Cohaesibacter sp. ES.047: one gene and its partner. The protein of the gene in region 2 interacts with the protein of the main gene of each other region in a pairwise test. Links are inferred from orthologs where the notes say so. Each region holds a gene or a part of one and is shown on either strand. Other genes may lie near its edges.

Evidence for each region.
Region 1: the proteins of CPH65_RS04090 (region 2) and def interact in binary tests that used the Escherichia coli proteins (3 or more experiments, as listed by UniProt). The link is inferred for Cohaesibacter sp. ES.047 from one-to-one orthologs.

What each region holds. Positions count from the first base shown.
Region 1 is NZ_LT907844.1:2,295,217-2,306,642, forward strand. The notes cover bases 1-2,966. They hold def (peptide deformylase), read left to right. Parts: upstream 1-1,202; coding sequence 1,203-1,730; downstream 1,731-2,966. Other genes in these bases: CPH65_RS10475 (DNA recombination protein RmuC), read right to left, coding at 1-1,049; fmt (methionyl-tRNA formyltransferase), read left to right, coding at 1,809-2,738; truA (tRNA pseudouridine(38-40) synthase TruA), read left to right, coding at 2,751-2,966. Outside these bases: more of truA, read left to right, coding at 2,967-3,545; CPH65_RS10495 (hypothetical protein), read right to left, coding at 3,593-4,165; dapE (succinyl-diaminopimelate desuccinylase), read right to left, coding at 4,267-5,442; CPH65_RS10505 (DUF805 domain-containing protein), read right to left, coding at 5,819-6,316; CPH65_RS10510 (carboxymuconolactone decarboxylase family protein), read right to left, coding at 6,462-6,899; CPH65_RS10515 (MerR family transcriptional regulator), read right to left, coding at 6,844-7,272; dapD (2,3,4,5-tetrahydropyridine-2,6-dicarboxylate N-succinyltransferase), read right to left, coding at 7,446-8,300; CPH65_RS10525 (methyl-accepting chemotaxis protein), read right to left, coding at 8,535-9,947; CPH65_RS10530 (L,D-transpeptidase family protein), read left to right, coding at 10,680-11,426. UniProt on the Escherichia coli protein: Removes the formyl group from the N-terminal Met of newly synthesized proteins. Requires at least a dipeptide for an efficient rate of reaction. N-terminal L-methionine is a prerequisite for activity but the enzyme has broad specificity at other positions.
Region 2 is NZ_LT907844.1:903,144-914,585, reverse strand. What follows is about bases 173-3,154. They hold CPH65_RS04090 (aspartate-semialdehyde dehydrogenase), read right to left. Parts: upstream 2,195-3,154; coding sequence 1,151-2,194; downstream 173-1,150. Other genes in these bases: argC (N-acetyl-gamma-glutamyl-phosphate reductase), read left to right, coding at 3,100-3,154; CPH65_RS04085 (hypothetical protein), read left to right, coding at 2,676-2,948; CPH65_RS04095 (carbonic anhydrase), read left to right, coding at 418-1,059; CPH65_RS04100 (threonine/serine dehydratase), read left to right, coding at 173-220. Also shown: more of CPH65_RS04100, read left to right, coding at 1-172; more of argC, read left to right, coding at 3,155-4,056; leuD (3-isopropylmalate dehydratase small subunit), read left to right, coding at 4,077-4,682; leuB (3-isopropylmalate dehydrogenase), read left to right, coding at 5,090-6,196; CPH65_RS04060 (hypothetical protein), read left to right, coding at 6,464-7,081; CPH65_RS04055 (NAD-glutamate dehydrogenase), read left to right, coding at 7,355-11,442.

The DNA of each region.
Region 1 (11,426 bases), 1.4 Mb from region 2 along the record:
GTCTGGCCAAAATGGCTTTGCAGCTTGGATACCCGATCATCAAGGCGCATGACGTCTTCCATCAGCAAGGCGACCTCGCGCTGGATGATGTGGGCCTGCTCCCGCATGCGGGCATCCTTCAGAACCGATTGTACCACCTGAATGGACAGCGTCAGAAGGGACGGCGAGACGATGACCACACGCGTCCGGTGGGCAAGCTGCACGACATCGTCAAACTGCTCGTGCAGATCGGCAAAAAGGCTCTCGGAGGGCACGAACATGAAGGCGGTGTCCTGCGTTTCACCGGGAATGAAATAGCGCTCGGAAATGTCCTTGATGTGTTTCTTCACATCATTGCGGAAGCGCGTCCGTGCCGCCTTGTCCTCGTCCGGATTATGAGCCTCCTTGACCGCGGTCCAGCCTTCGAGCGGAAACTTTGCATCGATCACCAGCACCGCATTGTCATTGGGAATATGAATGACGCAATCGGGTCGGTTTTTGTTGGAAAGGGTATATTGGAAATCAAAGGCGTGCTTGGGCAGCGCATCCTCGATGATCGCCTCCATCCGGCCCTGACCAAATGTGCCGCGCGTTTGCTTGTTGGCAAGGATCTGCTGCAACTCGACCACCCGGCCCGATAGCTCGGTGATGTTGCCTTGCGCTTTATCGATCACAGCCAGCCGCTCATGCAGCGCTCGCAGATTATCGCCCGTTGCTTTTTGGCCATCCGTCAGGCTTTTGGACACGGTCTGGGTCAAGCGATGCCCCATGCCGTCCATACGGTTGGTCAGGGATTGCGCCATCTCGGACTGGCGGGTGGAGAAAATCTCCGCCATGGTCTGCATCCGACCGGTCATCTCCGCCTGCAGGCGCGTCAATTCCTCGACTTGCGCCCTTTGCGCTCTGGCCTGTTCCTGTGCTTCATAGAGCTCCTGCTCACGCGTACCGCTTTGGCGGTTCTGCGAGATCAGAAGCCAGACCAGCAGCAATCCGAGCAGGGCAATCGCACCGATCAGGATTTCAAAGGTCGTCAGGCCATGTTGGCCGATGGTGATCACGATGTCATTCATGGCGCGACTATAGATTGATTCGGAAAAGGGGGAAACAAAATGAGAACAGGGGCTCGCACGGTCTACCGTCTCTTGTTGAGACGCCCGCTTGGTTGGCCAGATTTGTGCCGATTGTGATTGACGCTGCGACCCCGAACCCTTACATCACCTCCCATGGCACTTCTGGATATAGTTACATTGCCGGATCCCATGCTGCGCGAGCAGTCCGCTCCGGTCGAGCGCGTGGATGATGATCTGCGTCGCCTTGTCGAAAACATGTTTGAAACCATGTACAAAGCCCCGGGCATCGGTCTGGCGGGCATACAGGTTGGTGTGCCTCGTCGCATCTTCACCATGGATTGCGGCAAGGGCGATGATGACAAGAATCCGATCTGTATGATCAACCCGGAAATTCTCTGGCAATCGGACGATCTGAGCACCTATGAAGAGGGCTGTCTGTCGATCCCCGACTATTACGCTGAGGTGGAGCGACCGGCATCGGTGAAATTCCGGTTTCTGGATCAATTCGGCAAGGAGCAGGAAATGCTCTGCGAAGGGCTTGATGCCACGTGCGCCCAGCATGAATTCGACCACCTCAATGGTGCGCTCTTCATCGACTATATCTCCAGGCTGCGCCGCGACCGTGTGATCAAGAAATTCACCAAACTCGCCAAGCAGAAAGACAAGCAGGGCATTCTCTAGTCTGGCTCTAGTCTGGCTCTAGTCTGGCTCTCGTCTGGCTTTCTGCCGTCCGCACCACAATCACCGCAAGGATTAGCCATGCTCCGCGTCATCTTTATGGGCACCCCGGATTTCTCCGTTCCGACCCTGATGGAAATCGTCGGGCGGGGCCACGAGGTTGTCGCAGTCTACAGCCAGCCACCACGGCCCGCCGGACGCGGCATGGAAGAGCGCAAGTCTCCCGTCCATCAGGCGGCCGAGCGTCTTGGCCTGCCGGTTTTTACGCCGACCTCGCTCAAATCCGAAGAAGAGCAGGAAAAATTCCGCGCCCTTGAGGCCGATGTCGCCGTCGTCGTTGCCTATGGCCTCCTGCTACCCAAAGCCATTTTGGAGGCGACAGAAGAGGGCTGCCTCAATCTGCATGGCTCGTTGCTGCCGCGCTGGCGGGGCGCCGCTCCGATCCAGCGGGCCATCATGTCCGGAGATGCCGAGACCGGCGTTCAGGTCATGCGTATGGACGAAGGGCTCGACACCGGCGATGTCGCCATGTCAGAGACCATTCCCATCACCGACACAATGACCGCCGAGGATCTGCACGACCGCATGATGGTGCTTGGGGCAGATCTGATGGTCCGGGCTCTTGGGGCCCTGTCGCACGGGGGCCTTACGTCCAGACCTCAGGCCGAAGAGGGCGTGACCTACGCGAAAAAGATCGACAAGGCCGAGAGCCGCATCGACTTCTCTCAGCCGGCCAATGAGGTGCACAACAAGATCCGCGGGCTTTCGCCCTTCCCCGGCGCGTGGTGCGAAATGACCATCCGCGGCAAGGCGCAGCGGGTCAAGATCCTGCGCTCCGAGCTATCTGATGGGGCTGGTGAGGCTGGCACACTGCTCGACGGAGCCATGACGGTCGCCTGCGGAGACGGGGCCGTGCGCCTTATCGAATTGCAACGGGCTGGCAAAGGTGCCATGAAGGCCGAGGATTTCCAGCGCGGAGCAGACCTTTCGGTCGGCGACGTCATTGCATGACGAAGAGATAGAATGCCACGCTTCAAGCTTCTCATCGAATATGACGGCCGGCCCTTTTCGGGCTGGCAACGGCAGAACAATGCCCCCAGTGTCATGGGGCTGATTGAAAAGTCGCTGCTAAAGTTCACCGGTGAGGCGGTCACGGTGTTCGGTGCCGGGCGGACCGATACGGGCGTTCATGCGCTCGGTCAGGTGGCGCATTTCGATCTGGAGCGGGACTGGCACAGTCACAAGATCCGCGAAGCGCTCAATCATTTCCTCAAGGAAACGGGTGTCGCCATCCTCGACAGCTGGAAGGTCACCGAAGAATTCGACAGCCGCTTTCTCGCCTCCAAGCGCTACTACCGCTATCGCATCTGCAATCGCCGTGCGCCGCTTACCTTCGAGATCGGACGTGCCTGGCAATATAGCTATCCGATTGATATCGACCTGATGCAAAAGGGGGCGGATCAACTGATCGGCCATTTCGACTTCACCACCTTCCGCGCAACCGCCTGTCAGGCCAAGAGCCCATGGCGGACGATGGAAAGCCTCAAGGTGAGCCGGGAAGGCGAATGGGTCTATCTGCATGCCATGTCGCGCTCTTTCCTGCACAACCAGATCCGGTCCTTCGTCGGATCTCTGGTCGAGGTGGGGGCCGAGCGCAAGCCGGTCGGCTGGATCACCGAGATTCTCGATGCCCGCGATCGCCGCGCCTGTGGACCTGTCGCTCCACCCGATGGCCTCTATCTGACCCGAGTCGATTACCCTCAGGATCGGGACTATCTGATCCCAGAAGCGCCATGGGAAGGCCACCAGAAGGCCTAATCGCCAGAGATGTGGCCAGAGACGCCGCCAGATCGGTATCGCTGCCATTACATCGCGGTACTAGCCGAGTGCTGGAACAGCATGACGGTTGCGGCAACATTGGCGACCATCAGCAAGACCGCCAGCGCCAGCGCCATCGATCCGGGACACTCCAGCACGAAGCTGAACAGGCGATAGGAAATCCACAGCGCAAAGAGGATGATCCCGAGCATGATGAGCACGGCCATCCCCGGACCGCCAAGCCCCGAGGTGACAATTGCCCCGGGCACAAGGGTGAGCAACAGGACAATGACACTGAGCCAGTTGTAGCTGACAATGAGCGGGATGAAGCGATCTCTGAAGCCAAAGAACCGGCAAATCAGATAGAGCACTACTGGCCCCAGACCCCAGTCGAGCAAGGTGTTGGCGATCCAGAGGCCGAGCCCGCCTTCGCTGAATATCAGCATGTTGTCAACGTCGCCGAACAGCACCGTGTAGAGAAGATTGATCGGTTCGGTGATGACGATGGCGAGAAACGAAAGTAGGACGCCGCGCACCGTGGCATCGATCTTGTAGAGCGCTTCCTCGTCGCCGCGCACAAAGGCCCAGACGAGCTCGAGATGAAAGAGGATGTAGGCCATGAGGCTCCGTTGAAGCTGCGTTTGCGGCTGCAGTGTGCGATGGGCGATAGAAAAGCGGGGCCAGCATAGCCGACCCCGCCAGAATGGCAATCGCCAGATGCTTATCTTTGTGGTGGGAAATACTGCATCAGGAATTCATAGTAAACATCGGACAATGTCTGCAGATCTTTGAGAGCGATATGTTCGTCGATCATGTGCATGGTCTTGCCGACAAGGCCGAATTCGATCACCGGACAATAGTCCTTGATGAAACGGGCGTCCGACGTGCCGCCATCGGTCGAGTGTTCGGGCGTTCTGCCGGTCACCTTGGCCACCGCAGCACTGAAGCCCTTGATCAGTTTTTCCGACTTCGTCAGGAAGGCCTGACTGATGGCCGGCTCCATTTCGACAACAACATGGAAATCGGTTGAGGGCAGGCTCTCCTTGGCGCGCGTCAGAACGAGCTCGGCAATCATCTCCGGATCCCAAAGATCGTTGTAGCGCACATTGAAGCGGGCTGTCGCGGTCTTGGGAATGAGGTTCCAGGTCTCGTTGCCAACGTCGACCGAGATGAACTCAAGGTTGGTCGGCTGAAAATGATCGGTGCCATGATCGAGGATGGCCGAGCTCAAGTAGGAGACGATCTTGCCCAGAACAGGCACCGGATTGTGCGCCAGATGCGGATAGGCCACATGGCCCTGCTGGCCGATGACCGTCAACGTCCCGGACTGGCTGCCGCGCCGCCCGATCTTGATGGCATCGCCCATCGCATCCGGGTTGGTTGGCTCCCCGACAATGGCATCGCTGAAGCACTCGCCACGATCTGCAGCCCATTTCAGCAGCTTGATGGTGCCATTGACCGCCGGGCCTTCTTCGTCGCCGGTGATCAGAAGGGAAATCGTTCCGTTCGGCTCGCCATGCAATTCGATATATTTCAGCACCGCTGCGATGAACGCGCCGATACCGCCCTTCATGTCCGAGGTGCCGCGACCATAAAGCTGGCCATCCTTCACCTCGCCGGCAAAGGGCGGCACGGACCACTGGCTTTCATCGCCGGTGGGGACCACATCCGCATGACCGGCAAAGGTCAGGTGCGGACCCTCTCCGCCGGATATTTTGGCGAATAGATTCTCGATGTCCGGGGTGTCCTTGTCTGTGAAGACCGGACGATCCACCTGAAACCCCTCGGGGCTCAACAGGGCATCGAGATAAGCCAGCGCGCCGGCTTCCTTGGGCGTGACACTGGGGCATTGAACGAGTTTCTGGGTGATATCCAGAGCGGTCGGGGCTTTGGTCATGGCGCGGCTTGCTTTCGTCTGGGCACGGTCCGATCAGAGGGATCCGGTGTCGACGCCTGCTCAGCAGGCAGTCTGGACTGTGCCTTTGCTTCAAGGATGTCGTGCGGGTCTCATGCAGTCCTTTGCGTGAGGTGGGCACAGGTTCGATGCACAGCCTGATGCACAACGCGGCGCGGACACACGAATTGCTCCGGGTCGGGAGGGCGACATGCGGTCATGATCAGACGAGCGGGGAAGAACACGGGAAAACAGGATCATCTTTTCCGGGTTGCAACAAATAGTACGGCGTCACATTAGGCAAGGTTGGCGCCGCCTTCAATCCACTTTCCACCGCTCTTGAACGAAACGAAGCGGCATTGGTTGAAAAGTTATGCCATCAGGCCTTGCCGGGATGGCTCGAGTGCTCGGGCGTATGCTCCGCGGTCTCATCGACCGGCGCTCTGTTGGTATTTGAGACAATCCCCAGATCGATGAAATAGACCAGCCAGAAGGGCAGGATGGCTAGCAGATAAATGCCCCGTGTCTCAATGCCGACGCTGCACGAGAGGGGAAAGTGCGGCGCAAGAGCGCTGAGGGTGGCAAGGATCGGGATCGCATAGGCAAAGAAGCTGACATGGCCGCGCCCGCGGTCTCTCAGCCGTTTGATGACCACGCAATACCACATGAAGAAAAAGGTAGCAGCCATCACGCCGAGCGCACCGTAATAGACCTTGCCCAGTGTCTGGGCAGGGTCCATTTGGCAAAGGAAATTATCATGCACACGAAACAGAAAAGCCGCCCCGATTTCCAGAGGGAAGAGCAAAAGATGAGCAAACCAGAATTGCTTGCGGCCAATTTGTCCCTGGCTGTCAAACAACAAGCGTTCGATGGTCATGACATCTCCTTGGGTGGTCTGTTCGCTGGCCAGTTCGGTTTTGCCTGTCCGCGTCAAGCTCACTCTGATCGCGATGCAAACGGCGCACTATGACTTGCCGCAAGCCTTCCGCGGATAGTAGGCATTATTCCGAACCGGGCGTCAATCATTCCTCCGGCGCCATCCCTTCTTCCTGTGTCTGGGAGAAGAACTCAAGCGCGACATTCAAGCCATTGATCGCAGCAGGCAAACCGCCATAGACAGACATTTGCCAGATGATTTCAAGGATCTCCTGTTCTGAACAGCCAGCAGCGAGACTGTGCTCGATGTTGATCCTGAGCTGTGGCTCCGTCTGCCCACCAAGGGCTGTTAGGGCGGCGATTGTCGCCAACTGGCGGGTTTTCGCATCAAGTCCGGGTCTTGAATAATGTCGGCCATAGGCCCACTCGATCAGGCTTTCTGAGAAGTCGGGCACTTTCGCGTCATAGCGTTCGGAAAGCGCGGCTTCAAGATGAGGGTGATATTTTGCGCAATAGGCGCGGCCACGCTCAAGGGCGCTCGCTTGCGGGTTGGACACGGGGGATTTGCTTTGTGCTTCGGTCATTCGATGCCTCCATGATATGGGCATTTTCCATATCGAGATAGATTGCGATTTTCTTGTCGAGCACAGGCAGGGTCTCTTGCAGTCTTCTGATCTGGGTCTGTACGTCCGCTCTCTGGTCCTCCAGCATCTGGCGGCGTTCGGTAGCGGTGTGCGGACCCTCTGCTCTCAACCGCGCATAGCGGACCATGCGGGAAATTCCCATCCCGGTGGTCTTGAGATGCTTGAGAAAGGTCAACCAGTTGGTGATCTCCATGCCATATTGACGCCGCCCGCCCGCATCGCGATGCGCATCTGGCAAAAGCCCGATTTTTTCGTAGTAGCGGATGGTATGGACGGACAAACCCGTCTTGGCAGCAAGATCACCGATTTTCAAAGGACCAACTCCTGTTCGACATAAGGGAGGCTAGATGTTCGAGTGCACTCTAGGTCAAGAGCAAAAGAATGAAAATGGTCGATTATTTCAAACGGGCTGATGGCCCTTCAGAACAAAAAAATCCCGCCCGATTGGATCGGGCGGGATGAAATCAAGCTTTGTTCCGCTGCGGATCAGTCGCGCAACAGGTCGTTGATCGACGTTTTGGACCGGGTGCGCTCGTCAACGCGCTTGACGATAACGGCGCAATAAAGGCTTGGTCCCTGCGCGCCATCGGGCAGATGCTTGCCGGGCATGGTGCCGGAAACAACCACGGAGTAGGGCGGCACTTCGCCCATGAAGATTTCACCCGTGCTGCGGTCGATGATCTTGGTGGACGCACCAAGATAGACACCCATGGAGAGCACCGAGCCTTCGCGCACAATGACGCCTTCGGCCACTTCGGCACGCGCCCCGATGAAGCAGTTGTCTTCGATGATCACCGGACCGGCCTGCAGCGGCTCGAGAACGCCGCCAATGCCAGCCCCGCCAGAGATATGAACATTCTTGCCGATCTGTGCGCAGGAGCCGACCGTCGCCCATGTGTCGATCATCGTGCCATCATCAACATAGGCACCAAGGTTGACGAAGGACGGCATCAACACCACACCCTTGCCGATGAAGGCGGAGCGGCGAACGATGCAATTGGGAACGGCGCGGAACCCTGCCTGTTCAAACTCGCTCGCACCCCATCCATCGAATTTGGAAGGAACCTTGTCCCACCAGCTGGCATTGCCCGGACCACCCTTGATCACTTCCATCGCATTGAGCCGGAAGGAAAGCAACACGGCCTTTTTCAGCCATTGATTGACGATCCACTCTCCGTCGGAGTTCTTCTCGGCCACACGGGCGTCGCCATGATCCATCAGGTGCAGGGCGGCCTCGACAGCATCGCGGATTTCGCCGGTTGTGTCGGAATTGACGGTATCGCGTGCGTCAAAGCTCGCTTCAATGATGCTCTTGAGCGCAGGCAGATCGTACTGGGTCATGTCTCTCGCTTTCAGCTTGTCTGGGGTGTTCGATTGCGCATGTCTCGCGGCCTTGGCCGCTGGAACTGTGGCGCAAACCATAAGCACCCCGCCGGTGAAGTCAATCACCAAAAAAGCAGAAAAGTGCGCCTGCTGGCCCAACACCACTTGAACCGCAAAAAGGAGTGCAAAACGAAACAGGGGTGGCCGCTGGGACCGCCCCTGTATGCTGTCTGAAAGGCGTCTGGATCGTGCCTAACTGGCCAGCTTCTGTGCCGGTTGCTCGAAGGTCTGCTGTATCGCGCGTCCAGCCTGTCGGCGGTCGGACCCGGAGTATGCCGGGTCATCGACTTCGCGCCGATCCAGTGGCCCGCGACGGAGGCTGAGAATGAAGTCGGTCACCTCTTTTTGCAGGGTGGCGGCATCCCGCGACATGCGTTCAGCCGACGTGAGCACGAAGGTTGCCGCTTCGCCCGTTTGCTCCGCATCCGTCGTCACTTCGCCGATGTTTCTGGCCACTTCGGAGGTGCCCGTGTGGGCTTCCTCGATATTGCGGGCAATCTCGGTTGTTGCAGCATTCTGCTCTTCGGCTGCTGCGGCAACCGCCGAGGTGATGTCCTCGATCTCATGAATTGTGGTGGACACATTGCCAAAAGCGGCAACGGCAAGACTGGTCGCCGACTGGATCCGATGAATCTGTTCGGTAATTTCGCCAATCGCCTTGCTTGTTTGTCCTGCCAGTTCCTTGACCTCGCCAGCTACGACCGCAAAGCCTTTGCCCGCTTCGCCGGCGCGCGCGGATTCAATGGTTGCATTGAGAGCAAGAAGGTTGGTCTGTTCCGCAATCGCAGAGATCAGTTCGACCACATGCCCGATGGTTTCAGCGGCCTCTGACAGATCATTGATCTTCATTTCGCCCTCGCGCACTTCCGCAACTGCATCTGCAGCAACCTTCGCGGAACGCTCGATCTGGGATCCGATCTCAACCGAACTTGCACTCAGTTCCTCGACGGCCGCCGAGACCGTCTGAACATTGACAGAGGTTTCGTGGCTGGCTGATGCAACAATGCTGGCGCGTTCATTGGTGCTCGATGCACTCCGGGTCATGTTCGTCGCTGTCTGGTTCATCTGGGTGCCGGCTTCCGAGAGATAGCTCGCGATTGTCTTGGTGGCTTCCTCGAAATGACCGGTCTTTTCAGCAAAGTCTTCAATCCGTGTCTGAACGCGGATGATCGCGTCGTTGATCTGTTCCGAATAGGCATGGAATGCCCCGGGCATGCCGATAAGCTGGATACGGCGATAATACTTGTTGCGCGACATCGCATTGGTTGATGCCACCGCTTCCCGCATGAAGGTGTCGAAGCGGTCGGCCTGATAGTTGATGGCAACCGCAAGCAGGCCGAGCGAACCGGTTTCGAGCGCCTCATCGGCGCGTGCTTCCAGCTCACCAGAGCCCAGCGCCTGCGCCACGTTCGCAACATTATTGATTGCCCGTTCGGCTTTCAGACACAGAAGCAGTTGCACGGCCATGGCAAGGCCAGAGACAACGAACAGACCAAGTGCAGCAGTTCGAAGACCCAGAAGGTCGAGGCCAATGCCAGCGCTCAGCAGCACAAGGACGCCAATGGCCAGAAGCCGCGCACAAGAAAGAGAGGACAAACGGGTCATAGGGCGCGGCTTTCTCTTGGAAGATGGCATTCAGTCGGTTGTACCCGGCATCTCTGACTGTCGCCGAACCTGTCGCGTGTATCGGTTTTGCCGACCAGACTTTTGCTATCCGAAACGCGGCGTTCAAAGCAAGGTGGCGTAATTTTGTTGGCCATGAATGCCTCTGCGCATGAAAATAGGAAATGCAGGCAGAAAAATGAACTGCTTCACGCAGATCTTCCGCCGAAAAAATAAAAAAAAGGTTTCAATTACAGATACCTATATAAAACCGTGTAATATTAATTTGCTTCTTCAACGAAAACTTAGTTGGCGTAAAGTGAAAGTAAGAGTGCATTCGACAGCATGCCAGATGACCGTTTATGCTTGCAGAGCCTCACGCGCGACTTTGCCAAGCCCAAGAAACGGGGTCACAGGGGCCGCCGTTGCAGGTCGTTAAGAAGCGCTTCATCCATTTGAGTCACTCTAGGCTTTCGTGACGGGGTTGCTCCGGTTGGTGAGTCATCTTTCGGTGCAATGCGTAAAAACCTCGTCAAAGCGTCGGTGTTTTGCGGTGATCGACAGTTATGCGGTAAGTCGTTCGGTCGTGATGACTGGAAAGTGACCGGTCTCGGGTGCCGAAGATTTCAAATCGACTTGTCTGGAAAGTCGGAATAGATATAGTGGTGCAGTATTGTTTTATTATTTTTGGAAGCATATTGCACATTGGCGTTTGAAGCGTGAGGGGAACGTGAAATGAATAAATCGGCATACCTGTGCCTGGTAGGCGGTTTGCTTCTGGCGACGACCGGTTTGTCACAGGCCAATGAGCAGATGTTGGGAGCCTTGCCTGCATCGCCCGTGAATACTTTGGCGCTGACCCCCGAATACGAATTGCCAATCCAGATCATTATATCCCGCAAGGATCAACGCGCTCGGGTCTTCAGAGGCACCGAAGAAATCGCGACCTCGCGGGTTTCCACCGGCAAGCGCGGCCACACCACGCCGACGGGTATCTTTTCCATCCTCGAAAAACGGCGACGTCATTACTCCAATCTCTACAACAGCGCTCCGATGCCCTATATGCAGCGCCTGACGTGGTCGGGTATCGCTCTGCATCAGTCCAATTCCGTGCCCGGCTATCCGGCATCGCATGGCTGTGTTCGCCTGCCTGGCGGGTTCGCAAAACAGCTGTTTTCGATCACCGAGCGCGGCGCTCACGTGATCATCGCCAATCGTGAGGCGGTGCCCGAACCAATCGAACATGCCAACCTGTTTCAGCCTCGTGAGGTCGATGATCTCGCGGCACAAGTCACCTCTGTTGCAGCAACGCCCGAACCAATAGAAGCGCTCGGCAAGATTTCCTTGCTCAATGAGCACCCGGTGCGTGACACCACGGCGCATCAGGTCGCGCGCTATCTCAATCAGCTCGAAGCCGTGAAGCACAGTGACAAGCCCTTGCGTATCTTCATCACGCGTCAGGCTAGGGGCAATGTTGTCAAG
Region 2 (11,442 bases):
AGTGGACGGCATGATACGGCTCCCCGATGACGCCATCCTCAAGGCGCAGGCCGCGCTCTGGAGCGATTACCGCCTTGCCACAGAAGCCGGCGGTGCCACAGCCTTTGCGGCTCTGATGAGCGGTGCTTACAAACCGGCGAAAGGGGAAAGGGTCGGGGTGATCCTGTGCGGTGCCAATGTCGAGCTCAACAAGCTGGCAGACCTCTCCAATCAGGTCTGAGGCATCCCCTCAGGCCCTCTCTTGTGGCTCTCCGCCTGTTTGGAATGCGCAAATGATGCTATTTTGAGCACTTGGTGATATCAACTTGATATCAAACTCTCTGCCGCAGTGCAGCATAAAGCCTTGAAATTTATCCCAATCCGAGCGACATCAGATGTTGGGAATAGAAAAACAAGACAGAGAGACAAGAGGTTTCAATGGTTCAACTGCCAGAAAGACTTTTGAAGGGCTACGACAACTTCAAATCCGGACGCTTTGAAATCGAACGCGGGCGCTATGAAAAACTTGCCGACACCGGGCAGAGTCCAAGGATCATGCTGGTTGGTTGTTGCGACAGTCGCGCCGCGCCGGAAACCATTTTCGATGTGGGCCCCGGCGAGATTTTCGTGATGCGCAACGTTGCCAACCTTGTCCCCCACGCGACATCGCAAGACATGGGTGTCCATGGCACAACCGCAGCCCTCGAATTCGCGGTCAATGGCCTCCATGTCGACCATATCGTGGTGATGGGGCATGGCCGTTGCGGCGGTGTTAAGGCCTATATTCAGGACGATTCCGAACCTCTCTCCAAGGGGGATTTCATCGGCAAATGGTCCGCCCAGCTTCAGGGCGCCGACAATCCGATCCGTTACAAATCGCTCAACCGACCGGAGCTTGATCATTGCGGCCTACTCGAGCGGTCCTCGGTGATCCTTTCGCTCGAAAACCTCTATTCCTTCGATTTCGTCAAGGATGGGATCGCACGCAAGGCATTGTCCCTGCATGGCTGCTGGTTCGACATCTCAACCGGAGAGCTGGAATATTACGACGAGGAACAAGGCACCTTTTCCAAAGTGTGAGCCGCGTTTTATTCGCATCACAACGAGCATAAAAAAGCCGGTCTGGGAGCCTTCCAGACCGGCTTTTTCACATCAGCTCAAACCCCGGCGATCAGCCTTCGGAGCGCGGCTTGATCAGCCCCTTGTTGACCAGAGCCTCGGCAATCTGAACGGTGTTCAGAGCAGCGCCCTTGCGCAGGTTGTCAGAGACAACCCAGATATTGAGGCCATTGTCGATCGTCGAATCCTCACGGATACGCGAAATATAGGTCGCATCTTCGCCAGCCGCATCGACCGGCGTGATATAGCCGCCGTCTTCATGCTTGTCGACAACCAGACATCCCGGTGCTTCGCGCAGAATATTGGTCGCTTCTTCAGCAGAAATCGGATTTTCAAATTCGATATTCACTGCTTCCGCATGAGACACGAACACCGGCACACGCACAGCCGTACACGTCACCTTGATCTTCGGATCGAGTATTTTCTTGGTTTCGACGACGACTTTCCATTCTTCCTTGGTGGAGCCGTCATCCATGAATTTATCGATATGCGGGATCACGTTGAACGCGATGCGTTTTGGAAACTTATTGGCCTCGACCGGATCCGTGACAAACACCGCGCGGGTCTGGGTGAACAGCTCGTCCATCGCATCCTTGCCAGCGCCGGAAACGGACTGATAGGTGGAGACAACGACGCGCTTGATGGTCGCGGCATCATGCAGCGGCTTCAGCGCAACCAGCAACTGCGCGGTCGAGCAGTTCGGGTTGGCGATGATGTTGATGCGGTCTTTTTTCTTGGCCCACTCTTCAAGCACATGAGCGTTGACTTCCGGCACGATCAGCGGAATGCGCTCGTCATAGCGCCACTGGGAGCTGTTATCGACAACGACGCAGCCCATTGCGGCAATCTTGGGCGCCCATTCGGCAGACAGCGATCCACCGGCAGACATCAGGCAGAAATCGGTGTCGGAAAAATCATAATGATCCAGCACCTTGCATTTCAGCGTTTTGTCACCGTAGGACACTTCCCTGCCCTTGGACCGGCTGGATGCCAGCGCAACAACCTCATCGGCGGGGAAACCGCGCTCGGCGAGAATATCCATCATCTCGCGGCCAACATTTCCCGTTGCCCCGACGACTGCGACTTTATAACCCATTGTATGTGATCTCCTGATCTCGGCTCCCCCAAGCACCGCCATCGTTCGCTTTCGCTCCGACACGCGGCTTCGCTCCCCTCACAACCCTGGGGGAAGCGATCAGGGAGCAAGAGGGGCTTAAATCTTGGTGGTAGTAGTGGATGGTGTCAGTGTGACCAGGCCAGCAGCCGATGCACCGGTCGTGCGACCAATGATCGAAGTCTTCAGGATGGCTGCAACAGCAAAGGTCATCTTTAGCACATCTAAAGGCAAGGACTGCCTAACCCTCTCGGTTCCAAAGCATCAGCCCGACACCTGAAAATATCTGTGACAAGGCAGCTTTCTGGGTTGGTTTTTTGATCGAAGCGTGCGGGCAAGTCAAGACAAATCCGCAATTCCTGCTCAACTAAAGCACCACTCCACCCCGATGGACACACCATGGCCTTCGTTTTTCTTCGTATATACTTGAAAGCAGTCGAATTTCCGGGTTAAAGAAACAACCATGGCAGATGATCACAACCAGACACCGCAAACACGCCAAGACGCCCGGCAGAAAGAGGCCGAGCAGGTGCTCCGGCGTGTCGAGATGGAAGGCGAAGCCATCGGGATGTCCTCCTTTGCCCGCACGGCCAACAAGGCCAAGGATCATTTCGCCGCTGGCGATACCGATGCGGATGACCCAATTGAGAAATGGGGTACACGGATCGGGCGCGGCGCGGGAGCGATCTTTGCGATTATCCTCGTTATCTGGCTGGTTGATCATTTCACCCGATGACAAAACCGCCCCTTTGCTGTAATCAGAGGCCCAATTCTGGAAACAGAGCCGATACACACAGCGGCTCGGATCCTGACAACCAAGCAAGTTCACAGACAAGTTCACAGGCAAGTTCACAGGCAAGTTCACAGGCAAGTTCACAGGCAAGTTCATGAGCGCAAAAATCTTCATCGATGGCGAAGTCGGCACCACGGGACTACAGATCCGGAACCGCCTTGAGGGCCGCGACGATCTTCAATTCCTGCGCCTGCCGGAAAATCTGCGCAAGGATGCAGAGGCCCGCGCCCAGATGCTGAACGAGGCTGACATCGCCATTCTGTGCCTGCCCGACGCAGCAGCCATCGAGGCCGTTAGCCTCATTGAGAACCGTGACACCCGCGTCATCGATGCCTCCACCGCGCACCGGACCGCCAAGGGCTGGGCTTACGGTTTTGCTGAAATGGCCCCCGGACAGCGCGCCGCCATCGCCAGCGCCAAGCGGGTCGCCAACCCGGGCTGTTATCCGCAAGGCTACATCGCGATCATGCGTCCACTCGTGGAAGCAGGCCTCGTCCCGGCCACCTTCCCGGCTACGCTGAATGCCATTTCGGGCTATTCGGGCGGCGGCAAGGGCATGATCGGTGAGTATGAGCGCGAAGAAAATCCCGTTGATGTGCCCTTCTGGCCCTATGGCCTCAGCCTTGGCCACAAGCATGTGCCCGAAATGACCGCCTTTGCAGGTCTCGAACACCCCCCTGTTTTCCAGCCGGCCGTCGGCAAATATGCGCAAGGCATGATAGACGCCATTCCGCTCAATCTGTGGGCGCTCGACAAGAACCCGAGCCTTGCCGATCTGCATGCCTGCCTGTCAGACCGCTACGCGGACGAAATCTTCGTCAAGGTCGCGCCGCTGGAGACAGCAGGCAAGCTCGAGGCGATCACGCCGGAGCGCCTCAATGGCACCAATTCACTTCATATTCATGTCCATGGCAATGACGAGACCGGACAGGCCGTCCTGTTCGCCGTCTATGACAATCTGGGCAAGGGCGCGTCGGGCGCGGCCATCCAGAATATGAACATCATGATGGGAATCGACGAGACCACGGGTCTCACCGTCGCTTCGCTTTAACCTGAAGGACCGCATAGAGAATGGAAAAGTTCACGACCCTGACCGCCGTCGCGGCACCGATGCCCCTGATCAACATCGACACCGATATGATCATTCCCAAGCAGTTTCTCAAAACCATCAAGCGCTCGGGACTTGGCGTCAATCTGTTCCACGAAATGCGGTTTGAAGAGGATGGTTCCGAGAACAAGGACTTCGTCCTCAACCAGAACGCCTACCGCAACGCCGAAATTCTTGTTGCCGGTGACAACTTCGGCTGCGGCTCCTCCCGCGAGCATGCGCCCTGGGCCCTGAAAGACTTCGGCATCAAGTGCATCATCTCCACGAGCTTTGCCGACATCTTCTATAACAACTCCTTCAAGAACGGCATTCTGCCGATCATCGTCAGCGAAGAAAATCACGCCAAACTGATGGACGACGCCTCGCGCGGCTCCAACGCCACCCTGACCATCGACCTTGAAAATCAGGTCATTAAGGGCCCGGACGGCGGCGAAATCAGCTTTGAGCTTGATCCCTTCAAGAAAAAATGCCTGATCGAAGGTCTCGATGACATCGGGCTGTCGATGGCAAAAATCGACAATGTGCAAAAGTTCGAAGACAAGATGGCCAACGATCGCCCTTGGGTCTAGGTGTTTTGCTCCGCAAAACACACCAGAAGGCGCCACAGGCCGAGGCTTCGCAGCGACAGGTGCATTTTTCAGCACGCTGAAAAATCACCGAAAGCCTGACGCCTAGCGCGTCGCAAGACGCGCGGCGGTCTCGCCACTTGAGCTGACCATGCAGCGACAGGTATCTTTCTCAAAGAGAAAGTACCGAAAGCCTGAAGAGAGTTGAACGAGCGCCCTTATCAATCAGCCAGACCAACCGGTCTGGCTTTTTCATATCAACTGACCGTCTCAACCCTTTGATTGACTGCTTGGCCCTTGCATTCCACCGGCTTGAGTATTAATCGACTGGTCAGCGATCTCTTTCTTTTCGATCCATGCGCAACAGGCGCGGATCGACACGACTTGTTACCTAAACTGGAATCCTAATCATGTCCCATAAGCTCTTTCTTCTGCCCGGCGACGGCATCGGCCCTGAAATCATGAACGAAGTAAAGCTGATCATCGACTGGATGAACAGCAATGTCGACGTCACCTTCGAATGCGATGAAGGTCTGGTGGGCGGCTGTGCCTATGACGCCCATGGCGTCGCGATCTCCGAAGAAGACATGGCCAAGGCCATCACCTCCGACGCGGTTATTTTCGGCGCCGTTGGTGGTCCCAAATGGGCCGATGTTGCGTATGAAGCGCGGCCTGAAGCAGGCCTTCTGCGTCTGCGCAAGGATCTGGGCCTGTTCGCCAACCTGCGTCCGGCCCTGTGCTATCCGGCCCTTGCAGAAAGCTCTGCCCTCAAAAGGGAACTGGTCGAAGGCCTCGACATTCTCATCGTGCGCGAGCTGACCGGCGGTGTTTATTTCGGCGAGCCGAAAGAGATCGTCACGCTGGAAAACGGCGAACAGCGCGCCGTCGACACCCAGATCTACACCACCTCCGAGATCAAGCGCATCGCCCGCGTTGCCTTCGAGCTGGCCAAAACCCGCTCCAATCGCGTCGCATCCGCCGAGAAGCACAATGTAATGCGCTCCGGTGTGCTGTGGAAACAGGTGGTCAGCAAGATCGCTGCCGAGGAATATCCCGGCACCCCGCTCGAACATGTGCTGGCCGACAATTGCGCCATGCAGCTTGTGCGCAATCCCAAGCAGTATGATGTCATCGTCTGTGACAACCTGTTCGGCGACATCCTCTCCGACGTCGCGGCCATGCTGACCGGCTCGCTTGGCATGTTGCCATCCGCATCCCTTGGTGCACCGGACGTGGTCACCGGCAAGCGCAAAGCCATGTACGAGCCCGTACACGGATCCGCACCGGACATCGCTGGCAAGGGCGCAGCCAACCCGATCGCCATGATTGCCAGCTTCTCCATGGCTCTTCGCTACAGCTTCGAAATGATCAAGGAAGCCGAAATGGTCGATACCGCCATCGCCAACGTGTTGGAAAAAGGCCTCAGAACTGGCGACATCGCCAAGGCCGGCGACACCGTCGTCTCCACCAAGGAAATGGGCGCTGCGGTGATCGCCGAACTGAATGCCCTGAAATAAGGGCAAGGCTGAAATCATCATCAGCCCCTTTGAAATGCATAAAAGCCGGATGGATCCCATCCGGCTTTTTTCGTCTGTTCCGGCTGCGATAGGACCAGAAAGAGACAAACACTTCGATTGTTTGATTGAACGAAAGCGTCGCCTGTGTTCCCTTGATTGCAGAAAATGATTGCAGAAAAATGCACCTTGGTCTCACCGATTGCCAGCCCGTAAAGGCGGGCATCCTCAGACCACAAGGAACCAAGGCTGGCCGGAAGGGGTCTCACAATGACGCTGCTAACACGTTTGGTCGGTCTCTCTATCCTTGCCTGCCTGTCCCTGCTACCGGTCCAGCGCGCACAAGCACAGAACGTGAGCGACCTGCAACTCTGCATCTGGGCCTGCCTGTCCAACTCCCCCGGAGCAGCAAGCCAGCAATATAATACCTGCGTCGAGAGGCGATGCAGCGAAGTGTCCGACGAGATCCCCTCTTCCCCCCAAAAAGGCTGGTCCTTCACCCGTCTCGCACCCAACGATCCACCCTATCTTGACGGGGCAGCGGTAAACGCCGATGCGACCGATGGGCGGCTGGGTCTGAGCTACATTTGCGGGCGAGATGGTGCCAGCTATCTGAGCTTCGCAGGAACGATGGTTGATGGCTTGCGCCTCAAAGTGGCACAACAACAGCCTGTCTGGATGCGGATTGACAGACATCCAGGTTTCAAGGCCAGCTTTGGCGAGTATGAAGGCGCGCTGATCTCGTCGAAGATCTCTCCCCGATCGAAATTTATGGCGCAAATGCACAAGGGCACTCAGCTCAGCATCCGTATCGGCAACGATTCGGTTCGAATCATGCTCTCCGGATCGTCTCGCGCTCTGGGAAAATCGCTTGATTATTGCAACTAACCAGCGGATGCGTCAGGCGCTGCGTAAGCAATTGGACCAAGTCACGGCAATTTCAGGGAAATTTCAGAGCATGTCGCCATATCGTGACTTTTCACTGCCACACCCGTGCCCTACGATCATTGTAAAAATACGCAAAGCATTTGGCTTCTCTTTACTCAATTTGCCCTACTCTATTCTTTCCGACACAGAAGGTGGCAGGAATCCGGCTCATAAGGGCAGCAACTCACGACAAAGCGAAGCAGACAAAGATCAGGCTCGCTTGGAGGAAATGGCATGGCAGCGGAAAAGGACACCGGACACGAAAAACGGATGGCAGAGGCAAAGGCCCTTGCCGCCAAGAACAGCGAACTGGAAGCGGAGTTTCTCGAGCGGTTTTTTGCCATGGGCGACAAGGAAGATCTGTCGCGTTATTCGGCAACCGAAATCGCAGCGATCACACACCATTCCTTCGAGCGTTTTGCGGCCAGTTTCGACGGCAAGCATCGTGTCGAGTTGACCGATCCAACTTTCGCCAAAGACAAGAATGCCCTGCTCAACCAGATCACGGTTATCGAGCTGCACAATATCAACAAGCCCTTCCTTGTCGACTCGATCATGGGCGAGTTGCAGAATGCTGGCCTTGAAATTCATCTCGTGCTGCATCCGGTTCTTAATCTTGAACGCTCGGAAAAAGGCGAGCTGGTCGGCCTCTTTGACCGGCTAGACGTCCAGACCAATCCGAAAATCCGCCGCGAAAGCCTTATCCATGTCCACGTCTCGCGTCTGTCGAGCGAGGAAAGCCGCGCCGAACTGCTCGGCAACATCGACAAGCTGCTGGATGATGTCGATTCGGTCGTCGACGACTGGAAATCGATGTTGCTCCGCCTTGAGGAAACCATCGCCATCTACAAGATCACTCCGCCGCCCCTGCAGCAGGACGAGATCGACGAGACGGTGGAATTTCTACGCTGGCTGGTGAACAACAACTTCACGCTGCTTGGCATGCGCGAATATGCCTTTGACGGCTCCACCGAGGAAGGCGAACTCACACGCAGTCAGCGCCCCGGCCTGGGCCTCCTGCGCGACCCCGACGTCCGCGTCTTGCGCCGCGGCGACCAGATGGTCACCATGACACCGGAGATCAAGGAATTCCTGATGCGTCCGGAACCGTTGATCATCACCAAGGCCAACGTCAAGACCAACGTTCACCGCCGCACCTACATGGACTATATCGGCATCAAGCTTTACGGCGATCATGGTGAGTTGACCGGTGAGTTGCGCATCGTGGGCCTGTTCACCTCCACAGCCTACAACCGTTCGGCAACCAACATCCCCTTCCTGCGCCGCAAGGTGAAAAACACCCTTGAGGCCGCCGCCGTCGACCCGTCCGGCCATTCGGGCAAGGCTCTGCTGAACGTGCTTGAGGGCTATCCCCGCGACGAACTGTTTCAGGTTGATATGGAAACACTCCTGACCAACAGTCAGGAAATCCTGCGCCTGCACCAAAGACCACGCGTGCGCATCCTTTCGCGCGTCGACAAGTTCGACCGCTTCGTCTCGATCCTCGTCTATGTGCCGCGCGACCGCTACAACACGTCCATCCGCGTGCGCATCGGCGACTATCTGCACAAGGTCTATGATGGCCGCCTGTCGGCGGTCTATCCGGATTTCCCGGACGGACCTCTGGCCCGCGTCCATTTCATCATCGGCCGCTCGGAAGGCAAAACACCGAACCCATCTCGCACCGAGCTTGAAAATGCCGTCAATACCATTGTTCGCACATGGGCCGACGGTCTGATGCAGGCGGTGCGCGACACCCATAAGCTGAGCAAGGCATCGACGCTGATCAATCGCTATTGTGAAGCCTTCTCCTATGCTTACCGCGATACGTTCGAGCCGGAAATCGCCCTGCATGATATTTCGATCATGGAAGGGATGACCGGTTCAACCTCCACAGCGATCCAGTTCTACCGCAAGGAAGATCAGAACGAAAAGCATCGGATCACCCTGAAGATTTTCCATAAGGATACGCCGATTCCGCTGTCCGAGCGCGTGCCGATCCTTGAGAATATGGGTTTCCGGGTGATCGACGAACGCTCCTACGACGTCACACCGCTCGATGGCGAGAGCACCTACTGGATGCACGACATGGACATCGAGCGCGCCACTGGCGAGCCGATCGACATCAAAGCTCTGGCAGACAAGCTGCATGACTGTTTCCTTGCAGTCTGGAATGGCAACGCCGAGAATGATGGCTACAACCGGCTGACCATCGCGGCGGGCCTGCCGTGGCGCGACATCACGATCCTGCGCACCATCTCTCGCTATCTGCGCCAGATCCGCATCCCCTATGATCAGGACTACATGTGGGATACCCTCAACAGCTATCCCGATCTCGCGGCTATTCTGGTTGACCTCTTCCATGCCCGCTTCGATCCCGATCACAAGAAGCGCGAGGCGGAATGCACACGTCTTGAAAATGGCATCCTGACCGCATTGGAGCAGGTGGCCAACCTTGACGATGACCGCATCCTGCGCAAATTCCTGACTGTCATCAGGGCATCCTTGCGCACCAATTTCTACCAGCGCATGGAGAATGGCGACTTCAAACCGGGCTTGTCCGTCAAGCTCGACCCGCGCGCCATTGATGACATGCCTGAACCCAAGCCGTTCCGTGAGATCTTCGTCTATAGCCCGCGGGTCGAAGGCCTTCACCTGCGCTTTGGCATGGTCGCTCGTGGTGGCCTGAGGTGGTCGGACCGGCCGCAGGACTTCCGCACCGAGGTGCTTGGTCTGGTCAAGGCCCAGCAGGTCAAAAACGCGGTGATCGTGCCCGTCGGATCCAAGGGCGGCTTCGTGCCCAAGCACCTGCCCACCGAGGGCGGCCGGGAAGCCTTCATGGCCGAAGGCATCACCTGCTACAAGCTGTTCATTTCGTCTCTGCTCGACGTCACCGACAATCTCGATGGTCAGGAAACCCTGCCGCCACTTGATGTCATCCGCCACGACGAGGATGATCCCTACCTGGTGGTCGCAGCCGACAAGGGCACGGCAACCTTTTCCGATATCGCCAACTCGATCTCCGAGGACCGCGAATACTGGCTTGGCGATGCTTTCGCCTCGGGTGGCTCGGCCGGGTATGACCACAAGAAGATGGGCATCACCGCGCGCGGCGCATGGGAGGCGGTCAAGCGCCACTTCCGCGAAATGGATCGTGACATCCAGACCGAGCCCTTCACCGTGGTGGGTGTCGGCGATATGTCCGGCGATGTCTTTGGCAACGGCATGCTGCTGTCCAAAGAAACAAGGCTCATCGCTGCCTTTGACCATCGCGATATCTTTATCGATCCCGATCCGGACCCAGAAACCAGCTGGGAAGAACGCAAACGCGTGTTCGATCTGGGCCGCTCCTCCTGGCGCGACTATGACGAAAAGCTGATCTCGAAAGGCGGCGGCATCTTCTCGCGCAAGGAAAAATCCATCAAGCTGAGTAAGGAAATCCAGACTGTCCTTGGCATGAAGAAGGCGAGCGTGACGCCGCAAGAGCTGATGAAGGCCATCCTCATGGCACCAGCCGATCTGCTCTGGTTCGGCGGCATCGGCACCTATATCCGCGCCTCGAGCGAATCCGATGCGGATGCCGATGATCGCGCCAACGACGCCATTCGCGTCACGCCCAAAGACCTGCGCGTCAAGGTGTTGGGCGAAGGCGCTAACCTTGGGGTGACCCAGCGCGCTCGCATCGAGTTCAACCATCTGGGTGGCCGCAGCAACTCCGATGCCATCGACAATTCCGCCGGCGTCAACAGTTCGGACATGGAAGTCAACATAAAGATCGCTCTGGGCACTGCGGTGCGCGAACAGCGTTTGGACATCAAGGCCCGCAACAAGCTCTTGGCATCAATGACGGACAATGTCGCCAACCTTGTTCTGCGCAACAACTACCTGCAGACCCTGTCCATCTCGCTCACCGAACGCCGGGCGATGGAAGACTTCGGCTATCAGATCCGCCTGATGGAACGGCTGGAGGATGCAGGCGAGCTGGATCGCAATGTCGAGTTCCTGCCCGACAAGGAAGCGCTCACCGAAATGCGCAAGAAGGATCAGACCTTCACCCGTGCTGAGATCGGCGTGCTTCTGGCCTATGCCAAGAACACACTCTATGACAGCCTGCTCGAAAGCAGCCTGCCCGATGATCCCTATCTCGAACAGGAACTGGTGCGCTACTTCCCCGACAAGATGCAGGCGCCCTATGCCGACGAGATCGCGAGCCATCGACTGCGCCGGGAAATCATTTCGACAGCCGTCACCAACTCGATGATCAACCGCGGCGGCGCCACGCTCGTCCCGCGCATCGCGGACAAGACCGGTGCCACCTCGGC